DNA from 2 places in the Nocardioides sp. NPDC047086 genome. Region 2 is predicted to be linked to the other one. Evidence: riboswitches for the same ligand, from Rfam matches in the RefSeq annotation. Region 2 holds a riboswitch; the other holds the start of a gene.

Region 1 (7,716 bases), on a different contig from region 2:
GGCACGGGGGAAGACGCGCACGGATCAACCTCGTCTGTGGGAAGTGTTACCGACAGACGGTAGGCGATCCGGATCAGACCTTGATGTATTTCCTCGTGAGCAAGAGTGTCGGGACGAGCGTCAGCAGGATGCCGAGGATCGCGACGATCGCGAAGGAGCTGAAGAACTCCTCCCAGCCGACCCACTGGGTCACGGCGGTGGACGAGAGCCGCTGCTCGACGCCGAAGTACATCACCGCGGCCAGCGCGATCCCGGACAGCCCGATCCCGACCAGGGCCACGACGAGCGACTCCAGGAGGAACGGCAGCGCGATGTAGAGGGTCGAGGCACCGACCAGTCGCATGATCCCGATCTCACGCCGGCGGGCGAACGCGGCCAGCCGGATGGTGTTGGCGACCAGCAGCAGCGCCGCGATCACCAGCACGATCGCGCCGACCAGGGCCGCGCTCTGCAGCCCGTCGACAGCGGCCAGGATGGGTCCGGTGACCTCGTGGACGTCACCGACGTGGTCGATGCCGTCCAGGCCGGCGACCGCCTCGATGATCTCGGCGGAATGGTGCGGGTCGGTCATCGTGACCCAGTAGGACTCCCACATGTCGCTGGACTTCACCACCGGGTCCGGACCGCTGACGCCTTCGACGTCGAGAGCCTGCAGCCGCTTGTAGGCCTGCTCCTGGCTCTCCTCCTCGATCTTGTCGACGTACCGGTTGTCGTCGAGGGCGGCGGTGATGACCTTCTTCTGGCTGTCGTCGACGGCGCCGGCGCACTGCGGGTTGCGGTCGTTGGCGCCGTTGCACATGTAGAAGGTGATCTGCAGCTCGTCGCCCCAGACCTCCTCGGTCAGCTGGGCCTGCTCACGAAGCAGCAGGCCGACGCCGGCGAGGGTGAGCGAGACGAGCAGCGTCAGGGCCACCGCGACGTGCATCGACAGGTTGCGGCGTAGCCCCTGGCGGAGCTCGGTGAATACATAGCGCAGCTGCATGGCGGGTCGAGAAACCTTTTCTGGTCGTGAACCTGGGCGGAGGCGAGGGGGTCCGGCTCGGAGCCGAAGCCTAGAACTGGGCCCCGTAGCCGCCCTGGACCTGGTCGCGTACGAGGTGGCCGTGCTCGAGCTCGATGACGCGCTTGCGCATCTGGTCGACCATCTGGACGTCGTGGGTCGCCATCACGATGGTGGTGCCGGACCGGTTGATCCGGTCGAGCAGGCGCATGATGCCGACGGTGTTGCCGGGGTCGAGGTTTCCGGTGGGCTCGTCGGCGATCAGGATCATCGGCCGGTTGATGAACGCGCGGGCGACGGCCACCCGCTGCTGCTCACCACCGGAGAGCTCGTCGGGCATCCGGTCGCCCTTGCCGTCGAGACCGACCAGCTCGAGCGTCTCCGGGACACGCTGCTGGATCTCGCGGTTGGAGTGACCGGTCACCTGCATCGCGAAGGCGACGTTCTCGGCGACGTTCTTGTTGGCCAGCAGGCGGAAGTCCTGGAAGATCGTGCCGACCTGGCGGCGCAGCCGCGGCACCTTCCAGCCGGCGAGCCGGTTGATCTCCTTGCCGGCGACATAGACCCGACCGGTGGTCGGGCGCTGCTCGCGCAGCATCAGCTTGAGCGCCGTCGACTTCCCCGAGCCCGATTGGCCCACGAGGAAGACGAACTCCCCCTTCTGGATGTCGATCGAAAGGCTGTTGAGGGCGGGGCGCGCCTGCCCTGGGTAGGCCTTGCTGACCTTCTCGAAGCGGATCACCGCACCGAGGGTAGTGCAACGGTGGGTGGGCTCAACACTTCGGCTCTGAGATACCTGCCCCTGTACTCTGACGGCGTGCGCTCTGCAGTCCGGATTCTCATCGGTGCCGTAGTCCTCACCGCGATCGCGGTCGGGGTCGGCGTGCTCACCCTGAAAGACGACGAGCCCGAGGCCCCCGAGGTGAAGGGCGACCTCAGCACCGCAGACACCACCACGATGCACGTACGCCGCGGCGCGTTCTGCGACCGCGTCCCGGCCGAGGACGCGACCGAGGCCCTCGGCGGCGCGGCGAGCGAGAAGAAGGCCTACGGCGACGGCGACCAGACCACCATCTCGGGCGAGGTCGACGACGTCGCCCAGGAGTACGGCTGCATCTGGACCGGCCCGGAGGGCTCGGCGACCTCGGCCCGAGCCTGGGTCTTCGCCCCGCCGGTGACCCTGGACTGGGCAACGCAGATGACCAAGAGCGTGCCCAAGGGCTGCAAGGCCGCCTCGACACCGGCGTACGGGAAGCCGTCGGTCGCCCTGACCTGCACCGACGCGAAGAAGCAGCCGAAGGTCGTCTACCGCGGCCTCTTCGGTGACGCCTGGCTCTCCTGCGAGCTCACCGGCAAGGCCGGCGAGTCGACCGCGACGCTGCAGAAGCGCGCCTCCCGTTGGTGCCTGGTGACGGCCAACGCGGCCGCCGCCTGACTCCTGCAGCCTCCGATCGGAGCCCCGATCCCGGCGCGTCGTTTGCATCGGCCCAAAGTCGAGTGCTTTAATCGACTTAGTCGCTCGGGCCGGGTAGGCACCTCACCGGGCGGCGTGCGCCGCCGCGGGCACTGAGTCAGAGCAGAGCCGGCTGGCGAGAGCGGGTGGGGTCCTTAGGGATGGGGACCCCACCCGCGACGCGGGACGCATCGCATCCAGCGCGGCGACGCGGGAGGCGTCGCATCCGCACCGCGACGCGAGCCAGGCCAGGACGGTGTCGGCGAACTCGGCGGGCTGGTTGCGATGCACGAAGTGACCCACGTCGAAGTGGACGAGATCGGCCTTCGGGATCCGCCGGGCGACCTTCTCGAGGTCCGCGGGCGGGATGTGACTGTTGCCACCACCGGCCACGATCAGGGTCGGCATGGGCAGCAGCTCGAGCTGCTCCCACATCCACGCGTCGTACCTGGTCGCCTCGACCAGCAGGGACGCGATGCACTCCCAGTCGTGGGGCATCGGCCTGATCGCGCGCCCGGGCGACCTGCGCTCGCGCGGCGCGGGCGGCACCACGTCCTCGATGACGAGCCGGGAGACCAGGTCGGGTCGGTGCATCGCGACCAGGAGGGCGACGTTGCCGCCGGTCGAGTGGCCGACGACCACGGCACCCGAGATCCCGAGCGCGTCCATCGCCGCGATGACGTCATCGGCGATGAGCCGGTGGGAGTACTCCGAGGCCCAGTCCGAGTCCCCGTGACCACGCAGGTCGAAGGCGTGGACCCGGTGGCCGACCGCGAACGGCGGCACCACCCCCTGCCACCTCTTCGCACTGCCCCCGAGCTCGTGCAACAGCACCATCGGCACCCCGTCCTCGGGGCCGTACGCGTCATAGACGTACGCCGCCCCGCGGCCCGGGAGTGGAAGCCTGGTGCGCGTCAGCGCAACCATCGAGTCAGTTCTGTTCGGCCTTCTCAGCGCCGCGGCGCCACCGGATGCCGGCCTCGAGGAACCCGTCGATGTCGCCGTCGAAGACCGCCTGCGGGTTGCCGACCTCGTAGGTCGTACGCAGGTCCTTGACGATCTGGTAGGGGTTGAGGACGTAGTTGCGCATCTGGTCGCCCCAGGATGCGGCGACGTCGCCCTTGAGCTCCTTGAGGTGCGCCTCCTCCTCAGCCTTCTTCAGCGCGAGCAGCTTGGCCTTGAGGACGATCATCGCGGCGGCCTTGTTCTGCAGCTGCGACTTCTCGTTCTGGCAGGAGACCACGGTGCCAGTGGGGATGTGGGTCAGCCGGACCGCCGAGTCGGTGGTGTTGACCGACTGGCCACCGGGGCCCGAGGAGCGGTAGACGTCGACCTTGATGTCGTTCTCGTCGAGCTCGATCTCGTCGGTCTGCTCCAGCACGGGCACGACCTCGACCGCGGCGAAGGACGTCTGGCGACGCCCCTGGTTGTCGAACGGGCTGATCCGCACCAGGCGGTGGGTGCCGGCCTCGACGGAGAGCGTGCCGTAGGCGTAGGGAGCGTGGATCGCGAAGGTGGCGGACTTGATCCCGGCCTCCTCGGCGTAGGAGGTGTCGAAGACCTCGACCGGGTACTTGTTGCGCTCGGCCCAGCGGACGTACATCCGCATCAGCATCTCGGCGAAGTCGGCGGCGTCGACGCCACCGGCGCCGGAGCGGATCGTGACCAGGGCCTCGCGGGAGTCGTACTCCCCCGAGAGCAGGGTGCGGATCTCCAGGCTCTCGACGGCCTTCTTGACGCGGCCGAGCTCGGCCTCGGACTCGGCGAGCGTGTCGGCGTCGCCCTCCTCCTGAGCCATCTCGACCATCAGGCCGAGGTCCTCGATGCGGGTGTTGAGCTCGGTGAACTTGTTGAGCTCACCCTGCAGCAGGGACAGACGGCCGGTGACGCGGGTGGCGTTGTCCTGATCGTCCCAGAGGTCGGGCGCGGCGACCTGCTCGCCGAGGTCGGCGATCTCCTTGCGCATCGCGTCCAGGTCCAGCACCTGACCGATGGTCTGCATCGTTGCCTGGAGCTGCTTGATCTCGGTGTCGAATTCGGGGCCTGCCACGTCCTACAGGTTACTTGACGCGTGGTGCCGCACCCGATTCGCCGGCCCACTGGTCCTCCCCGAAATATGCGCTCGCCCTCCGGTACGGGGAACCGGAGGGCGAGCGCCAGGGGGATATGTGGGGTGGGGCCCCGAGAAACCTCAGGCCTGGTGGGTCGAGCCAGCGAACCAGCCGTCCCAGGCAGCCTCTTCGCGAACCGACGCGCCCGGCTTGGGGGCGTGCAGCATGATCGCCTGGCCATTCTCCCACCGCAGGAAGATGCCGACGTGGTAGACGGGGCTACCCCAGAACATCAGGTCGCCGCGCTGGATCTGGTCGTTCGGGACCGTCGGCAGGGCAGCGGCCTGGTCCCGCGAGACCCGGGGAAGCTCGATGCCGGCGGCGCTGAAGGCGTACTGCGTCAGGCCGGAGCAGTCGAACGAGCTGGGGCCGGTGGCACCCCAGACGTACGGGTCGCCGATCTGCTCCGAGGCGACGCTGATCGCGCGCTCGATCTTGCCTTCCCGGCTCGCGGCGAAGGCCTTCGCCTCCGCCTCGGCCTTCTTCTTCGCCTCCGCGGCCTTCTTGGCGGCGATCGCTGCCTTGCGCTTCGCCTCGGCCGCCTTGCGGGCTGCCTCGGCCTTGCGCTCCTGGACCTCGACAGCCCGTTCGAGCTGCTTGATGTCGGTGAGCATCGCCGCGGGGGTGGCCGAGGCCTCCAGGGTCGGAGCCTCCACCACCTTGGCCGGCTCGACGGTGGACTCGAGGGTGGTCGTGTCCTGGGAGACCGGAGCTGCGTTGGCGGCGGGCACCGCCACCAGGGCGCCGGCGGCGATGCCGCTGGCAAGGGTGATGCGGCCGATGAGCTTGCTGTGGCCGCTGATGGATCCTGCGATCGTCCGGGCGATCGAGACGTTCGGCACCCGGAACGGGCGCGCCGTGCCTCGATGGGCAGGAGGAGATACGGACTTGGACATGCGTGAGTTCCTTCCCACGCCTGCGAGGTGAGCTGTCGGGTTCGGGCTAGAAGGTTGCCCGGCCATCGTGCGATGGCTTCACCCCAAAGCGACCGTCCGAGTTAGTCGCGTGGAACTTGGGTCCCCCGCTCCTGTCCCATACGTACTGCTGAGTGTGAGGGTTAGGGGGTTCAGTAGTAGGGGCCGGCTTCCGGAGGGACAGGATTCGGCGTGTACCGGGGCCGGTCGTGCGTTCTGCACGGCTCATCCAAGGTGACATGCGATCTGGAACGGATCCAATCCCGAATGCCCGCTTCTCGAGCACATTCCGCGTGGTTACGCTTGTTTTTGCCGTCGTTTGTGAGTCATCTCACGCGTTGAACGCGCATATGACCCCGTGTCGGACTTGCGTTTACTCCGCTGCTTCGAGCCGGAACCCGACGCCGCGGACCGCGACGACCTTCTCCTGGACACCGGCCGCCTCGAGCTTCTGGCGCAGGCGTCCGACGGTGACGTCGAGCGTCTTGGTCGAGCCGTACCAGTTCTCGTCCCAGACCTCGGCCATCAGCCGGTCACGGGAGACGACCTTGTCGCGGGAGGCGGCCAGAACAGCCAGGAGCGCGAACTCCTTGCCGGTCAGGGTCACCTCGCGCTCGCCGGCGTAGACCCGGTGGGCAGCCACGTCGATGCGCAGGGCATCGTCATCGGCGCCGGGCTCGACCGGACCCGAGCGGCGCAGGAGGGCACGGACCCGCGCCTGGAGGACGGCCAGCGCGAACGGCTTGGCCAGGTAGTCGTCGGCGCCGGCGTCGAGACCGACGACCAGGTCGATCTCGGCGTCACGGGCGGTGAGGATCATGATCCCGCCCTCGTAGCCGTTGTCGCGGGCGGCCTTGCAGACCTCGAGCCCGTCCATGTCCGGAAGGCCGAGGTCGAGCAGCACCAGCTCGGCGTCGTACGGAGGGGCCAGCAGCTCCAGCGCCTTCTTGCCGGAGTCGACCCAGGTGACGTCATAGCCCTCACGCTGGAGCGTGCGCACCAGGGGAGCAGCGATGTCCTCTTGGTCTTCTACGACAAGCACGGAGTTCGACATGAAGAGAACAATAGTTACAGCCCCGTAGGGCTTGTGAAGAGATCCCCCCTTTCAGATAAGCGCGTGATCACATTGTTAGGTCCGAGCTGATCGATACCGAGCGGATCCTCGGCCCCTTCGGTGACCTCCTCCCACGTGACCGGGGCCGCGACCGTCGGGATCTCCTTGCCCCGCAGCGAGTAAGGGCAGATCGTCGTCTTCGACCCCGAGTTCTGCGACCAGTCCAGGAAGACCTTGCCTGACCTGCGACTTTTCGTCATCGTCGCGGTGACCTGGCGTGGGTGGGCCTTCTGGAGCTCCTCGGCGACCTCCTTGGCCAGCGCCGTGGCGACGTCCGGCTCGACGGGCTCCGGCAGGGCGGCGTACAGGTGCAGGCCCTTGCTCCCGCTCAGCACCGGGGTCGCGGAGAGATCTCGGGCCCCCAGCGCCTCGCGCACCAGCAGCGCCACCTCGCAGCACTCCTGCAGACCGGCCGGCTCGCCCGGGTCGAGGTCGATCACGATCCGGTTCGCCCCTGCCGGGGAGCCGTCGGCGCCCACCGTCCACTGGTGGACGTGCAGCTCCAGGGCGGAGAGATTCGCGGCCCAGGTGAGCGCGGCGAGGCTGTCGAGGATCGGAAAGGTGAGTGTTCCCTCTTTGTGGTCGGCGGTTCGCGATCCCGTTGTCGGGACGGTGACGGTGCGTACCCAGCTGGGGGTGCCGGCCGGGGCGTTCTTCTCGAAGAACGACATGTCCCCGATGCCGTGCGGCCAGCGGATCCTGGTCACGGCACGGTCCTGGAGCTGTGGCAGGAGCGCCGGCGCGACCTGGGCGTAGTAGTTGAGGACCTCGCCCTTCGTCATCCCCGTACGCGGATAGAGCACCTTGCTGAGGCTGGTCAGGGTCAGGACCCTGCCGTCGACCTCGACGCGTACCTCTTCTCGTTCGACCATCACAGATCCTCCGGTGAGACGTCGTCCCTGATCCCGATGAAGCTCGGCTGCCGCAGCCGGCCCTTGTAGCTCGACGCCGCGACGGCACTGCCGTGGGTCTCCACCTCGACGACGAGGCGCGGCTCGACCCAGTGGGTGCCCCGGGCGTCCACCGGCGGCACTCCCCCGTCGGGGTCGACGTCGGGGCCGGCGAAGGGACTCCGGGCAGTCTCTCGGAGCAGTTCCCCGAGCCGCTGGGCCCGCTTGCCGGTG
Region 2 (7,716 bases):
GCGATCAACCGCCGTGGCACCGGGCCGACGATCGCCGAGACCGCCCACCAGTTGCTGCGCAAGGAGCTCGCCGGCACGGCAGAACGGCTGCTGATCCGCTACCTCGACCAGGCGCAGAGCGTCACGCCCACCGACATCGTCGGCATCACCACCCGGCTGCGCCTGCACCGTTACCCGGAGGCGAGTCGCGCCGGCGTCCTGCGCCGCTCGGTGGGGCGATGGCAGGACCGGGCCCGCGTCGATGCCGTCGTGGACGCCCTGATGGCCGCCGGCCAGGAGGAGGAGGCCGAGTGGGTCAGGGCCGGGTCGACGTGAGCCGGGTCTGCCTGAGGTAGCGGCGCCCGGCTCCGACGAGAAGCATGAAGGCGCCCGAGGCGACGATCATCACCAGGGCACGCAGGCTCCACACGCTCCAGACGGAGTCGTCGTCGATCCGGTGGCGCACCGCGCTCAGCAGCGTCAGCGCGACCAGATAGAGCGCGAGCACGACGAACGGGCGGTTCGCCGGGTCGCGGGAGAACAGTCTCGCGCCATGGTTCTTCGCGTCGTACCAGCCCAGGCCGGGGACGCGGAGGTGGTGGAGCCAGGGGAGCACGAGGAGGACGAGCGAGCCCCAGCCGATGACCGCCACGCCCTTCCACACCCGGTCCCACGCGGACTCGTTGACGACCAGCGCGATGACCACGAAGGCTGCGTACGCCGCGAACGGGAGGAACCGCTGGGCACCCGTCCCGAGCAGGTCGGAGCGGACGGCCAGTACGACGCAGGTGACGGCGTACAGGATCAGGATCGGGATCGTGTTGAGCACCGCCAGGGTCTGCCAGTCGCCGCCCACGGCCACCAGGACGACCAGAGCCAACACCAGGTTCACGAGCAGGATCAGCCAGAAGGAGTCGCCGGTGCGGCCGGGGAGCCGGGAGGCCCGAGGCTCGTGCAGGCCGCTGGGGACGTACCTCTCCGCGCTGAGCGCGTAGACCTCGCGGCTGAGGGCGTAGGTGAACACGATGCCCGACCCGATCGGCGCGAGGATCGCGGCGAGGCGGACCAGCACGACCAGCCAGTCCAGCTGCGCCCCGGCCAGCGTGGCCGCGTCGGTCAGGCGTGCGTACGAGGTGCCGTGCTCGGCCCCGGAGGCGGCCATGTGCTCGGCATAGACCAACTGGAGGGCGGAGTAGAGCAGGAATGAGCCGACGACCGTGCCGTAGACCGCCCAGCGCACGCGCCTGGCCACCTCGCGACGGCCGCCACGGACCTCGCCGGTGACGTCCAGGGGCGCCTGGAAGCCGATGTAGGCGTAGATCACGCCGCTGGTGATCAGCGCGCTCAGCACGCCGGTCGAGGTGGGTCCGGCGGCCGGTCCTGAGCCGCTGAGCGGCGCGGGGACGGCGAGCGCCAGGCACACCACGAAGATCACCGGGATGGCGATCTTGAGCAGTGTCAGGGCGGCGTTGGTACGCAGCACGAGCCGTCGGGGCAGCAGCACGAAGGCGATGATCGCGGCGGTCACCGCGACCGCGATCGCGGAGCCGATCCGGGTGAGCCCGCCCTCGCCGGCCAGGACGGGGACGACCTCCGCCAGTCCGTTGACCGCGGCTGCCGCCTGGGCGGCCGGGTTGATGGCGTAGGAGATCCACAGGGAGGCCGCGAGGATGATCACCACCAGCGGCCCGAAGGCGTCGTGCGGGTGGAACAGCAGCCCGCCGGTGCGCTGGGAGATGAGCCCGAACTCGACCATCACGACCGCGATGGTGAGCATGAGTACGCCGCCGGCGGCCCAGCCGAGCAGCGCGGCCTCGCCCAGGCTCTCGTGGAGGCCGGGTACGGCCAGGAGCCAGCCGGACCCGATGACGCCGCCCGCGGCGAGACCGATGACCTCGACGAGGCTCAGCTTGTCGGTCTGCTCGGCGGGTCGCTCGTCCCGCTCGTGCTGCACCGGCTCGTCGGGCGTGACCGGCGTGACCGGTGTGACCGGCGTGAGGGGCTCGGTGCCCTGCGGCGCGGGAGCGGCGGGAACCTGCGCCCGTCGCATCGCCTCGAACGCGATCGCGGTCATCATGCCCCCGACAGCGGCGATCCAGAAGCTCGGCTCGTGCATCAGCTCGCGAATTCCCGGCGACTTGAGCGCGTTGAGCTGGACGCTGCCGTAGATGGACATCACGAATCCCGCGGCGCACAGGATCATCCTGGCGATTGCGCTGAGGGTGTGCCGCACGCGCTGGTCTCCCACTCCCGATGATTCGACGTCGAGAGAACCTATCGAATCGGGCCGGTGCGGCGCAGGAAGCCGGCTGGATCAGCCGAGCAGGGGCGAGAGCGAGGAGAGTGGGACGGTGCGGGCGCCGGCGCGGCGTACGTCCTTGACTACCTCGGCGTCGTCGGTGGCGACGAGGATGACGCGGCCGGCCGGCTCGGCGTCGACCAGGTCGCGGATGACGTCGTCGGCGATGACGCCCTCGGGGGAGAAGAGGACCTTGACGCCGCGAGGAGGCACGGCGGTGGGACGTACGGATGCGGAGTGGGCGTCGAAGACGACGGTCGTCTCGGCGCCGGTGCGGGCGGCGATCGGGGCGATCGCCCGCAGCAGCCGCAGCCGCTGGGCATCGAGCGCCGAGTCGGGCCACAGCGCCTTGGAGACGTTGTAGCCGTCGATGATCAGCCGGACCCGCGGCATGGCCAGGAACTGCTCGAGGTGGGCGCTGCTGGTCACCCCGGCACCGGCGGCGGCGTCCGCGGAGGCCAGCTCGGCCTCCACCCGCTCGCCGGGGGTGCCGGTGACCGGCGGCAGCGCCAGCTCGCGACGCAGGCCCCCGGCCGCGTCGAGCAGCGTGTCGAGAAGGAACCGGGCGCGCAACGAGGCGTCCTCACGGTCGGTCTTGGAGGTACGCCGCTCAGCGGCGGCCTCGCGCTCGAGCTTGTCGATCTGGCTGCGGAGCTGGCGCAGCTGGCGGTCACGTGCGGCCAGCTCGTCCTCGGCGCGGGCGAGCGCAGCGCGGGTCTCGGTCAGGGCTTCGTCCAGCCCCGTGCCGACCTCGCGCGCGGCGGCCCGGGCCTCGCCGAGCTTGCGTCGCAGGACGGTGTTGTCGGCCTTGAGCTCGTCGAGACGGGCCTTGCGGTCGGCCCGCACCTCACGGATCTCGTCCTCGGCCGCGGTGAGCTTGCCCCGCAGGCGGGCCACCTCGGCGTCGACCGCCGGCACCGCGGCGGCCTCCAGCCGGTCGAGGGCCTCCTTGAGCGAGACCTCCCAGGCGTCGGGGCGGACGAGCCAGACGACCGCGGCCGCCTCGGCCGGGTCCTCGGGAAGGACCACGTCGTCGGGGGAGCCCTCGGCGACGTACGCCGGGCGCAGCTGGCTCCCGACCTTCTCCCGGACCTCCTCGTCGCTCTCGAGTACCGAGGCGATCATCGCGCCGCCGGCCTTGGCCCGCCGGGCGGGCGCGAAGTCGGCGATCCGCTTGAGCGCGGGCGGCAGGCGCACCACGTCGGGAAGCACCCCGGCCGTGAGCGCGACGATGCGCCCCCGGACCGTGTCGGGGAGCGTCGCGTACGCGAAGACCTCCATGTGCCAAGTGTAGGGACCCGGTCCGCGATCGCCGCCTCGAATACCGTGCTGCGATGGTGGTGACACGCCGGACGCAACCGGACGAAAGCAAAAATGTCGGTGCTCGGTGAGACCGTCGCTCACATGACGACGAGAATCGACTGTGACACCTGCCTCGTGCGGGGACTGGCGTGCCACGACTGCGTGGTCACCGTGCTTCTGGGGCCGCCCCCGGAGCTGACCATCGAGGACGACGAGCGCCGGGCGCTCGACGTGCTGGCCGAAGGTGGCCTGGTCCCGCCGCTGCGCATGGTGGAGGGGATGTAGCCGAACTTTTGGGCGTGGGTGGTTGGCAGGTGGGGGATGCCGTCGGCTAGTGTGCGCAGGAACTTGGCGCTCGTGGGAGTGGGTCAACCGGCCCACGCGAGTGTCGCGCTTAGTCCAGGCCCGCTTCGGGGCGGGCCAGGAGCCGGGGAACCACACCGATCATCTGGGGTGTATCCGCCGCAAGAGCGATCTGGGAGACCAGATCGAGGAGCGGTGGTAAGGCAGGTCGTGCCTGAACCCGTCAGCTCACCCGGTAGGCGTCAGCGACTACACAAGGAGACCGTCCGCTCGTGACACGCGACCGGAAGCGACTCATTGCCGGAGCAGCCGGCATCGCAGCCATCGGCGTCGCCGGGATCATCCCCGCGATGCCCGCCCAGGCAGACCCTGACATCGACGACGTTCGCAAGAAGGTCGACAAGCTCTACACCCAGGCCGAGGCTGCCAACGAGGACTACAGCAACGCCAAGCTGCGGCTGCAGGACCTCAAGGACCAGCTCGAGGACCTCAGCGCCGATGAGAAGCGTCAGAGCAAGGAGCTGGACAAGATCCGCGCCGAGCTCCGCGACTCCGTGCTGCGGCAGTTCGAGGGTTCCGACGTCTCTGCCGTCGGCCAGGTGATCACCTCCGAGGACCCGCAGGAGTTCCTCGCCGGTCTCTCCACCGTCTCGTCCTACAACGCGCTCCAGGCCGACCTGCTGGCTCGGTACAACACCGAGGCCGAGGCCCTCCAGGTGCGCCGCGAGGCCACCGAGGACGCCAAGTCCCAGATGGCCAAGGTCAAGACGACCATGCAGCAGAAGAAGAGCGAGATCGACAAGAAGTACGAGGCGGCCCAGGCCGAGCTCGACGAGCTGGAGGCCGATGAGCTGGAGGAGTTCCAGTCCACCGACACCAGCATCCCCTCCAACCTGCCGCCGCCCTCGGGTCGCGCGAAGGTGGCCGTCGACTATGCCCTCGCCCAGGTCGGCGATTCCTACGTCTACGGCGCCACCGGCACCGAGTCGTGGGACTGCTCGGGCCTCACCATGGGCGCCTGGGGCCAGGCCGGTGTCGGGCTCCCGCACTCCTCCTCGGCGCAGTACAGCAGCGGACCCCAGGTCTCGCGCGACCAGCTCGCCCCCGGTGACCTGGTCTTCTACTACAGCCCGATCAGCCACGTCGGCATCTACATCGGCAACGGCATGATCGTGCACGCGTCCAACCCGAGCACCGGTGTGAAGGTCTCCCCGATGGACGAGATGCCCTACACGGGCGCCGTCCGCCCGGGGTGAGCTTGACCCAGCACCCCGAAGAGGCCGATCGTTCGCAGGTGCGAACGGTCGGCTCTCTTCTTTCCCGCATCCGGGCTCACCCCGCCATCATCGGGGCCGGGCTGGTGCTGGTGATGCTGCTCGCCGGCTTCGTCGGCTGGCGGCTGACCGGCGGTGGCGAGTACGTCGCGCCGACACCGACCACCGCGCCGGTTGTTCGCGCCGACACCGAAGGCGCCCGGGCCTCGCTGGAGAACCTGGTCGACGGCGTACGTGACGGGGCGGAGCCCGACGGTGAGGACGCCGCCGCGGTGGCGGTGAGCAACGCGCACGCCATCGGCATCGAGGACGTCACCGCGAGGTACGTCGCGGAGTCGGGCAACGTGGAGCCGGACGGCGCTTGGACGGCCGACGTCGAGATGTCATGGCGTACTCCGGGCGACCCGGTGCTGACCGAGGAGCTGAGGGTCGGCTTCGACGCCGAGGGCGCGATCACCGGGTTCTCGGCGGCCCAGGGCACCCGGCTGCCGCTGTGGCTCAGTGGCCCGGTCGAGGTGCGTCGTACCGGCTCGACCCTCGTGGTCGTCCAGGCCTCCGCCGAGGTCGCCGATCGCTACGCGGAGCTGGCCACCACCGCGGTCGCCGGGGTCCGCAAGGTCATCCCCTGGAAGGACCCGCTCCTGGTTCTCGAGGTGCCCGCGGCCGGCCTCGACGCCGCGCTCGGTGCGCAGCGGGGGACCTACGCCGCCGTCGCCGCGGTGACCGCGACCGTCGACGGGTCCACGAAGGTGGGGACGCCGCTGCACGTGTGGGTCAACCAGAGCGTCATCGGTGACCTCGACGACCCTGGCGCCCAGATCGTCATCACCCATGAAGCGACCCACGCGGCCACCGACGCCGCGACCAACACCCATCGGCCGATGTGGCTGGTCGAGGGCTTCGCCGACTACGTCGCGCTCCGCGACACCGAGCTGCCGCTGTCCAAGACAGCCGGCCAGATCCTCGCCCAGGTCCGCGAGAACGGCGCCCCCGACCACCTGCCGGGCACCTCCGAGTTCAACACCCGCTCGGAGCACTTCGGTGCCGAGTACGAAGCCGCCTGGCTCGCCTGCGAGGTGCTCGCCGGGGCCGGCGGCGAGCAGGCGCTGGTCGACCTCTACGAGGAGACCGGGCGCGGCATCGGCCTCGAGAAGGCGCTGCAGGCCGGCTTTGGCTTCGGGGAGGACGAGCTGACCGCCCGCTGGCGGACCCGTCTGTCACACTCTGCGTCGTGATCAGTGCGCGGCGTACTTCCTGGGTGGTTCTCGTCCTCGGGGCGGTCGCGTTCGTGGTGCTCGCCTGGGCCTTGATCCCGTGGCACCCCTACCCGGGCGGCCCGCTCGACCTGCCCGACGAGCGTGAGGTGTTCACCCCCGAGGAGCTCGAGCGGATGCTGGCTTACTCCGGCACCGCTCGCTGGATCAGCCGGGCCTCGCTCATCGTCTCGCTGGTGGTCGCCTGCGTGCTCGGGTTCACCTCGCTGGGGCGGCGCCTGGTCGCGCGGCTGCGCGGGCCATGGCTGCTCCGGGTGGTGCTCGCGGTCGCCGTGGTCACGCTCCTCGGCTGGATCGCGACGCTGCCGTTCGGGGTGGCGATCCACCGCCTGCAGCTGCGCTACGGGCTCTCCCGGCAGGCGTGGGGGTCCTGGCTGGGCGATTCGCTGCTGAACCAGGTCGTCGGCATCGTGACCACCTCGGCGGCGCTGCTCGCCCTGTTCGCCTGCATCCGTCTCGGCCGGCGTTGGTGGCCGGCCGTCGCCGCCGCACTGGTCGCGGCCCTCGTGGTCGTCGGCTCGTTCGTCTACCCGGTGGTCATCGAGCCGCTGTTCAACGACTTCGAACCGCTGCCGCGCGGCCAGTTCCGCACCGAGGTGATGGCGATCGCCGAGCGTGAGGGGGTCGAGCTCGACGACGTCCTCGTCGTCGATGCCTCCCGGCGTACGACCTCGCTCAACGCCTACGTCACCGGCTTCGGCTCCACTCGCCGGGTCGTCCTCTACGACAACCTGGTCGACTCCCAGCGGGGCGCGGCCGCGCGCGGGGCGGTCCTCTCCGTCGTCGCCCACGAGCTCGCCCACGCCAAGCACGACGACGTCCTGGTCGGCACGGTCATCGGCGCCGCCGGCGCGGTCGCCGGCGTCGGTCTGCTGGGCCTGCTGCTGTCCTACCGGCGCGAGGAGCAGTACGCCACCCCCGAAGCCGTTCCGATGCTGATGGCGGTCTTCGCGCTGGCGAGCGTGCTGGCGATGCCGATCCAGAACGGCCTGAGCCGGCACGTCGAGGCCCGCGCGGATGTCGACGCGCTGCATGCCACCGGCGACCTGGAGTCGTTCATCCGGCTGCAGCACTCTCTCGGCGTACGCTCTCTCTCCGACCCGTCCCCGCAGGCCTGGTCGCAGTGGTGGTTCGGCTCGCACCCGACGACGCTGCAGCGCATCGCTATCGCTCATCGGGTTCTCGACTGAAAAGAGGCCGAGTCGGCGCATCTTGACCAGAAATGCCGCCGAGTCGGCTCGTTATGACGAGCCGACTCGGCGGGGAACTCGGTCAGGATGCGCCG

The links. Region 2 has a riboswitch for cyclic di-AMP ahead of ABZ796_RS14930 (NlpC/P60 family protein). Riboswitches for the same ligand answer to the same signal wherever they lie in the genome.
Region 1: another riboswitch for cyclic di-AMP. It lies ahead of ABZ796_RS19050 (C40 family peptidase); the one in region 2 lies ahead of ABZ796_RS14930 (NlpC/P60 family protein).

The regions. Positions count from the first base shown of each region.
Region 1 is NZ_JBEYUV010000027.1:48,171-55,886, reverse strand. It holds gene ABZ796_RS19080 (peptidoglycan DD-metalloendopeptidase family protein) at 1-21, opposite strand, end outside; gene ftsX (permease-like cell division protein FtsX) at 74-982, opposite strand; gene ftsE (cell division ATP-binding protein FtsE) at 1,053-1,742, opposite strand; gene ABZ796_RS19065 (hypothetical protein) at 1,818-2,435, shown strand; gene ABZ796_RS19060 (alpha/beta hydrolase) at 2,538-3,380, opposite strand; gene prfB (peptide chain release factor 2) at 3,385-4,503, opposite strand; gene ABZ796_RS19050 (C40 family peptidase) at 4,645-5,460, opposite strand; cyclic di-AMP (ydaO/yuaA leader) riboswitch at 5,466-5,638, opposite strand; gene ABZ796_RS19045 (response regulator transcription factor) at 5,852-6,532, opposite strand; gene ligD (non-homologous end-joining DNA ligase) at 6,547-7,464, opposite strand; gene ABZ796_RS19035 (DNA ligase) at 7,464-7,716, opposite strand, start outside.
Region 2 is NZ_JBEYUV010000018.1:89,017-96,732, forward strand. It holds gene ABZ796_RS14910 (hypothetical protein) at 1-315, shown strand, start outside; gene ABZ796_RS14915 (APC family permease) at 296-2,212, opposite strand; gene ABZ796_RS14920 (NYN domain-containing protein) at 2,294-3,559, opposite strand; gene ABZ796_RS14925 (hypothetical protein) at 3,683-3,865, shown strand; cyclic di-AMP (ydaO/yuaA leader) riboswitch at 3,962-4,140, shown strand; gene ABZ796_RS14930 (NlpC/P60 family protein) at 4,156-5,139, shown strand; gene ABZ796_RS14935 (hypothetical protein) at 5,178-6,392, shown strand; gene ABZ796_RS14940 (M48 family metallopeptidase) at 6,389-7,621, shown strand.